2 regions of the Pediococcus sp. M21F004 genome follow, and region 1 is predicted to be linked to the other one. Evidence: a T-box and tRNA genes for the amino acid it is inferred to sense, from the RefSeq annotation. Region 1 holds a T-box; the other holds one or more tRNA genes.
What was found. The T-box of region 1 lies ahead of tyrS (tyrosine--tRNA ligase). A T-box ahead of a tRNA ligase gene usually reads a tRNA of that ligase, here a tRNA-Tyr.
Positions count from the first base shown of each region.

Region 2: it encodes a tRNA-Tyr, which carries the amino acid that the T-box ahead of tyrS (tyrosine--tRNA ligase) is inferred to sense. The anticodon was not compared.

Region 1 covers NZ_CP177314.1:1,229,647-1,233,863, reverse strand. The annotation lists gene ACLHK8_RS06365 (ASCH domain-containing protein) at 1-41, shown strand, start outside; gene ACLHK8_RS06360 (methylated-DNA--[protein]-cysteine S-methyltransferase) at 38-535, opposite strand; gene ACLHK8_RS06355 (AzlC family ABC transporter permease) at 628-1,338, shown strand; gene ACLHK8_RS06350 (AzlD domain-containing protein) at 1,323-1,649, shown strand; T-box leader at 1,697-1,900, shown strand; gene tyrS (tyrosine--tRNA ligase) at 1,964-3,217, shown strand; gene ACLHK8_RS06340 (LysR family transcriptional regulator) at 3,641-4,217, opposite strand, start outside.
Region 2 covers NZ_CP177314.1:1,781,767-1,785,983, reverse strand. The annotation lists gene ACLHK8_RS08890 (amylo-alpha-1,6-glucosidase) at 1-2,014, opposite strand, end outside; tRNA gene ACLHK8_RS08885 (tRNA-Gln) at 2,154-2,225, opposite strand; tRNA gene ACLHK8_RS08880 (tRNA-Tyr) at 2,235-2,317, opposite strand; gene ACLHK8_RS08875 (metallophosphoesterase) at 2,425-3,246, opposite strand; gene ACLHK8_RS08870 (peptide MFS transporter) at 3,382-4,217, opposite strand, start outside.

The sequences.
Region 1 (4,217 bases):
ACATGACCTGTTTTTGTGAAGTTTTCGAAGTTGTTGGCTAAGCATTTTTAACGCGTGATTCAAGAGCCAATAACTGACGTTTCAACGGTAATCCGCCGTGATAGCCGCCAATTGAACCATCTTTGTGCAAGACGCGGTGACAAGGAACAACGATTTGATTGGGATTTCTTCCGACGGCATTGGCAACCGCTCGAGCAGCAGTTGGTCGGCCAATTTTTTCGGCTAGGGCGCTATAAGTAGTCGTTTCTCCGTAGGGAATGGTCTGTAGGGCCTGCCAGACGGATTTTTGAAAAGGGGACCCATTAAATTCAATTGGAAGAGTAAACTGCTGGGATTTGCCGAGCAGCAAATTTTTGAGTGCCGTTTTATAAGGATTCGTTTTGTCGGAATTTTTTAAGAGCTGGGCATTAGCAATGTAGTGGTGCAGTTCTTCTTCTGAATTGCTGGACCCTACGAATGCTAGCCCATGGTCGCCAACAGCAATTAGGTAGGTGTAGTCTGAAACTGTGACCCGATCGATGTACAAAGTTTTCATGATGGCCTCCAAAAAACGTGATTTTGTCTAAATTATAACAAATAAGTAGACAAATGAATTTAAAAAGAAACTAATCAATAAGGGATGATGTTGTGAACGAACAGTTAGATTTTGAAACGGGTGTGAGAGAGGCAATCCCAACAGTTTTGGGATACATAGGAATTGGCCTTGCTTTTGGAGTCGTCGGGAAAACAAGTGGTTTGAGTGTTTTAGAAATATTTTTAATGTCGCTAATTACATATGCGGGGTCGGCACAATTTATTATGGTGAGCTTAATGCTGGTTGGAAGCTCCATTCCATTCATCATGTTGTCGGTCTTTTTGGTTAATGCGCGATTCATTTTGATGAGCACCACAGTTGCCCAATATTTTCGGAAGGATTCACTGGGACAAAACATTGGCATCGGATCGTTGTTAACTGACGAATCGTTTGCATTGAGTATGAACAAGCTTAATTTCACGGATCATCATCTCAAACCTGGCTGGATTCATGGTGCAAACATTGTGGCTTACTTAACGTGGGCGTTTGCCACAGCAGCTGGCGGATTATTGGGTAATTTGGTGGGCGATCCGAAAGCATTTGGGCTGGATTTTGCTTTGGTGGCAATGTTCATTGGCTTACTTTATCTACAAATGATTACGGATAAAAGTAAGGCCTTTGTTTTTCAAATTTTTATGGTCGTGGTAGTCTGCTTTTTGATGTATGGATTAACGATTTTCTTTTCAAATAATGTAGCGCTGATTGTGACAACGTTGGTCGGCTGCTTTTTAGGGATGGTGATTGAACAATGGCGCTCACGATGAACGTATTATGGACAATTATCGGGTGTGGCATCGTGACTTGGCTATCACGGGTAATCCCATTTGTCCTGGTTAAAAACTTTGATTTGCCAAAATGGCTGATTCAGTATTTAAGCTTTGTGCCATTGGTGATTATGACGGCCTTAATTATGGAAAATATTTTTACCCATCATGCGGGGTCATTGCCAACGGTTAATTATGAAAATCTGCTTGCAACAGTACCGACTTTTGTGGCGGCCATTATTTCAAAAAGTCTGATTGTGATTGTTGTGGTGGGGATTGTAAGCATGGCGTTGATTCGGTTGGCTTTTTAAAAAAATTCTTGACTTATCAATATAACTCTCTTAACATGAAACTAATATCAAAAGCAATGCGATAATCGAAGTAGCAGACTGCCCAACATTTCAGAGATCTGGTGGTATTGAGAACCAGAATGTGGTGGTTGTGAATTACAGTTATCAAGCTTCTAAATCTATAAATTAGCGATTCATCTCGTTATCGATGTTGAGTGGTTGCAGTTAATTGCAATAACTTGGGTGGTAACGCGGAGAATTTCGTCCCTAGAGTCTTTATTGACTTTAGGGACTTTTTTTATACTATTTGAAACAAAAAATGAGGAGGAACGGTTATGAATATTATTGATGAACTAAAATGGCGTGGGGCTGTGAATCAAACAACTGACGAAGAGGGGCTACGCGAATTAGCAGAGAAGCAACAAATTGGCTTGTACTGTGGGGTGGATCCTACGGGTGACAGTTTGCATATTGGCCATTTGATTCCTTTTATGATGTTGAAACGATTCCAACTCCAAGGCCATCATCCAGTAATTGTTATTGGTGGTGGAACGGGTGCGATTGGTGATCCGTCTGGTAAAAATTCAGAACGAGTTTTGCAGACGATGGACCAAGTTAAACATAATGAAGATGCCATATCTGCACAAATGATTAAATTGTTTGGGACAGAAAATTTCACCATTATAAATAACTATGATTGGCTTTCAAAGTTGTCTTTGTTAGATTTTCTTCGCGATTACGGAAAGCTTTTTAACGTCAACACGATGTTGAACAAAGAAGTTGTGGCAAGTCGTTTGGAAGTGGGAATTTCTTTCACGGAATTTACTTACCAAATTTTGCAGTCCATTGATTTTCTTCATCTATACAAACATGAAAATGTGCAACTCCAGATTGGTGGTGCCGATCAATGGGGAAATATTACTGCCGGAATCGATTTAATTCATAAGGTTGAAGGTTCAGATACGGACGTGTTTGCGCTCACGATCCCATTAATGCTTAAGGCTGATGGGACAAAGTTTGGAAAAACGGCTGGTGGCGCTGTATGGTTGGATCCAAAGAAGACTTCACCATATGAATTCTACCAATTTTGGATTAATCAAGATGACCGGGATGTTGTGAAATACTTGAAGTACTTTACATTCTTAGGTGAAGACGAGATTAACGAATTAGCAGATAAGGTTCAGACGCATCCAGAAAAACGGGAAGCTCAGCGCCGTTTGGCGGAAGAAGTGACCAAATTTGTGCATGGTGAACAGGCGGTAGTGGAGGCCCAACACATTACTCAAGCATTGTTCTCCGGTGAAGTGCAAGACCTAACAGCAGAAGAAATTGAACAAGGTTTTAAGAATATGCCTTCTGTTGAGGTTAGTGATGAAAAGAAAAATATCATTTTATGGCTAGTGGATGATACAAAGATTGAGGCATCAAGACGCCAAGCACGAGAAGATGTAAAAAACGGAGCTATTCGGATTAATGGTGAAAAGGTGCAGGATGTAGACGCTGAAATTGATCCTAGTGCGCATTTTGACGGCAAGTTTGTGATTGTGCGTCGTGGAAAAAAGAAGTACTTTTTGGCTAGGGTTAAGTAAAGTGAGTGAGGCAAAACGGTAAGAGGCTGATTGTAAGCACAACGGATGCGGGATCGCAATCCCGCGGGAGTTGTGCTTACAATCAGTCTCTTGTTTTGCCGAGCTGTCCTAAGGCATAGCAAAAAAGTGCAGTAAGAGTGGTGCTGGATGCGAGTTCTTGCGGCCAAACTGTGCCACAAGAATCGACAGCGAACGGAATAAGAAAGATTTTCGTTTCAAAAATCAACCAACGAAATGGAGTAGTGCGGGATCGCAATCCCGCGGGAAGCATACTTATTTCCGGCCTTTTGACGTGCCAAACTGTCCTAAGGCTTAGCGAAAGATCGCCACTGGCTTCGAAACTGCAACTACTATATAGAAGAAAAAATAAAAAACGACTAGTTTTCAAGCAGTAAAATTGCTTGTTGAAACTAGTCGTTTTGTTTATTTAACGGGCTGTCCTAAGTAATCAGCTTGATAACGGTTTGCGAGATAGTCGTGAATTTCCGTCAACATTAGTTTCGTGGAGGGCGCCTCTGCTTGAGTTTTATTGACACTAAGGCAAATTGTTCGGTAATACTGATGAGAAAATGGATAAACATTGACATCACCAGTCAATTTTTGAAGAGCTAGTTGAGGCAAGATTCCAAACCCAAGGCCACTTTCTACCATTGAAAGAATGGATTGATCATCAATAGAGTACGAAAGGGCATTTGGTGCAACAGCGTAGCGATCCAAAGTCTTCTTTGTGTCACGATCATAATCGATTTGTTGTAAAATGAAGCGGTAGTCGCCAATATCGTCAGTTGTGATATAGGTTTTATTTTTAGGGACAAAGTTAGCGGGCGTGACGCAATAAATGGGGTCAGCTACTAATGACTCGGTAGTTAATTGTGCGTCTACAGGCAGTGCGGCAAAACCAATGTCGACTGTGCCAATTCTTGTCATTTCGGCAATTTCTGAAAACGTTCCTTGAGTGATGGTTACATCAACACCGGGATATTTTTTCTTGAAATGTTGG
Region 2 (4,217 bases), 550 kb from region 1:
GATCAGTAGGAATGGTAATTTGCTTATCTTGAACAAGCAGGGTTCCACCCTTTTTAGTTGCTTGAATCAGTAAATATTTATTTTTAGATTCAAGAGATACATAATCTCCTTTTTCACTAAGGGGAAACTTCGCGTTAAAATCACCTAACAGAGAGAGTTGGGGCTCAATTTCAAACGTTTTGTAGCCTGCCTGAGTGGGTCTTAAACCCACCAAATACCGACCAATTAAGTAAATTGGGCTTGCGCCCCATGCATGGCATAAACTTTTTCCATATTTATCCCCGTACATCGCATATCGAGCTGCTCCTTTTTCTTTTGGATCAAAGTATTCCCAAAACGTGGTTGCTCCGTTGTCTAACATACCACCCCAATAGGCTTTAATTGTATCCAACACATCTTGGTAACTCCCGACTTTGGCTAACGCCTCTAGTTCCCAAAATTTAAAATAAGGCGTATTGATGGTCGCAATTAAGGGATTTCGTAATACCTTCTTTACAATTGTTTGTGTTCTTTTTTCATCCACATAATCAAACAAAATGGCAAAGATATTCGCGTGTCTGGTGACGTGTCGTTTTCCTGACTCATAACTATCAATATAGGCTTGCTTTCCTTCATCCCAAAAATATTTATCAATATTTACTCGTAGTCGTTGATAAGTAGCTTCATATTCTTGAGCGTCTTGATTTAACAGCTTAGAAATTTTAATCACACTTTTTAAAGCTCGCGCCAAGACCATTTGTTCTGCACATAGAGCCCCTTCATGATCAAAATCAGCCCAATCAATATAAATCCAATCGCCTTTACGTTCATGAATAAATCCTAGTTTATCCGTTGCTTCAAGTGAAAAATCAATTAATTGTTTCATTTTTGGATAAACAGCCTCCACAAATGTTTTATCTGCAAATGTTTCATAATATAACTCAATACTAATTAACCAGTACATGGAATAATCCACAATGGTATCCAAGTGTTGCTTGATATCGAGCTCCCCGCGTAAACCTAGCACTGTCCGTTCGACAATTTCTTTATCAAAAAAGTCATACCGATTCATGTAAAAACACTGAAAAGCATCACCGGCCCAGACCCAACGATCGCGTTTAATTCCATCAATAAAAAAGATTCCGGAACACAGACGCAAGGTACGGTCCGAGACTCGCCAAATCTGATTTAGTTTAGAATCATGTGACTCAAAAGCCCCAATTTTCGGAAATTTAACAAATTCAAAATTCACAAATATTGTCCCAATATCATCCAAACTGGAAATATCAGGAACGTAGATGTAACGAAAGGCACGTAATTTAGTCGTAAATGTTTTGGTGCTTTCATCATAGGAACCATCTGGATCGTCGTGCATCCTAATTTCATGTTTTAAGTAAGCATCTGCAACATCCAAAGCTTCAGTGCGACTTTCCCCATAACACAATACCATCGTTTGAAATTGTTCAAAAAATTGAATCATAGTTTTAGCAGTTAGGTCATGCCCAAAATCTAATAAAGTCCCGCCATTAACAATTTCAATCCTTTTGGCATTCTGGATTTTATGTGAATATTCAAAATGCATTGGATTCTGTTTGCTATTCGTGAAAAACTGACTTGTTCCGGCAATTACATCGTCACCCAGAAAATTAGAAGCCTTCCAACTATGATCACTATAAATTTCCTTACCTTCAATAAATGCGCATGGCAACCCTGAAAGATTTCCAACGTAAATTTCGATCCGAAAATGACCAGCCGGACATGTCATTTGACTGCCCAAAATAAACTTCGTTTCCTGACTATCCTCCAGATTAATCAGCTTGCCATATCCCTTACCTTGAATGATAGTTGAAAACGTTTGTGCGTGATCAAACTGGAATTCTTTCCAAAAATAAACGTTATGATTCCAACCCGAAGTATACCAGTAAGCGGGCCAATTCATCCCCCGCTCTTCACGATCAAAGTTTTGTTTCATTGCTTGATAGATTTCAAAATCTCCATGATACCAGATCCAACTTGCCATATTTTTACCTTTCATATAAGTGACCTATTCACAATTTTAGACCACCTAATCCTATTTATCCGCTTACATATATTAAACCACTTTCTACAAATCTCTGTATAAAAAAACTGCTATATGACTAATCTAATGTCATATAGCAGTTTTTATTAATTTATTGGGCTAGATGGGATCGAACCATCGCATCTCGGGATCAAAACCCGATGCCTTACCGCTTGGCTATAGCCCATTCATAAAATGGAAGGGAGTGGATTCGAACCACCGAACCCGAAGGAGCGGATTTACAGTCCGCCGCGTTTAGCCAGACTTCGCTACCCTTCCCTATGAATTGCTTCAACGTTTGAAACGCATCCGACTAAAATATAATACCGAAAATCCAGACAAATATCAAGTCTTTTTAGCAAATTCGTTTAAAAAATCTTCAAAAATCATAATTCAAAGTAAGCTAATCGTGCTTGCCACTCTTCTAAAAACGTATTATGCTGCCATTCGTTGATCCTCTTATTATGATACCCCACTGCTTGGTCATAGTACACCGTTTCCGAAAATTTCTTTGGCTTAGGATGAATATGCATATGCCCAAATACCACAATTTCAGTCTTGAATTTTTCCAATAACTTCCCTAATCGTGCGCTACCCATATACGCATTAGCCATGTTCCAAATATTTCCCTCTGGGGCATACCGAATATAGTCACGCCGCGGAACAAAATGTGTATAGTATAAAACCCGTTTATGAGCCTTCTCAGCCATTTTAAGCTGTTTGGTACTCTCATCCAAAACCAAGTCCATTCGTTCACCATCGGTCATTGTTTGCTGAATAGCACCATCTATCCAGTACGCTCGTTTCCAAGTTTCAAAATTGGCGATGGTTTTATCTGGAAGATTATCAGCAAATCCATAATCATACCAGCCATTATTCCCGATCAGACGCCAATTTGTGCCAGGAATATCTAAAAATTGATTATGCATATAGCTAACATCTATTGTACTTTCAAGTTCAGCAAAAGTAACTCCTTGAACCATATCGTGATTGCCAGCAATAAATTTTACTAAAGTCTGTGATCCCAATTCCGCCTGCAAACGTCGCACGTAGGCTAGGCTTTTGCCAAAATCATTAAACAAATCTCCAGCAATCAAGTAAATTTCAACATTTTCATTGGCCAAATAGTCAGCCTGTGCTTTGATTGTTTCACTCACATCAAGCCGATTCACATCAAAATGGTTGTCACTAGTAACTGCAATTTTCATAATTTCACCTGTGCTTTTCAAAAACTGATTAATATTTAATTTTACGCTTAATTTTAACTAAAATCCCCTAAAAGACCTTGCCAAATAAAAAAGACCAGTCCTGTAAAACAGAAACTGATCTAGCTTTTTTAAAATTTAATTAATTCCAACCATCTTTGAAGAGATCCATCGCGACATAAGTAGCAACAAAAAGCCTACAACGATGCTCACAGCCCCAACAATTAAGAAGTAAGGAACTTCTGTGGCACTGGTGTAAAAACGCACAATCTGCGAATTAATGGCCTGTCCTGCAGCATCAGCTAAAAACCACATACTCATCATCTGAGAACTAAATGCTCTTGGCGCGAGTTTAGTCGTTACTGACAATCCAATTGGTGAAATCAACATTTCCCCAATTTCTACAATTGCCCAACTACCAACCAACCAAAGTGGATTAATTTTTCCAGCCGTTCCAAATAACATTCCTGGAAGGGCAATGAATAAATATGATAGTCCTGCAAAACCAAGTCCATAAGCAAACTTTCGTGGTGATGAAGGTTGTTTATTACCCATTTTAATCCACATCCATGCAAAGAATGGTGTGTAAAGCATAATGAATAGCGGATTTAAAGATTGAAATTGCGAAGCGGATAACGTTATGAAGCCCAAATGTAACTGAGTTCTTTGAGCCGCAAATAAGGCAAGAACAACTGACCCTTGTTCTTCAATAGCCCAAAAAATGACAGCCGCAATGAATAAGGGAATATAAGCCAAAAGTCTTGAACGTTCGATTTTAGTAACTTTATTACTAGAAAACATTAAAACAAAATAGACAATCGGGGTTGCAACAGCAATTACACTCAGCAATAAGACTACATTATCAATGTTCATAATGTTAGCAAGTTTCATTGCAACCAGAACTAATGCAAAAATCACTACACCAATTGCAACAGACCGCTCAATCTTGCGGGCATCTTTAGGTTCAATCGGAT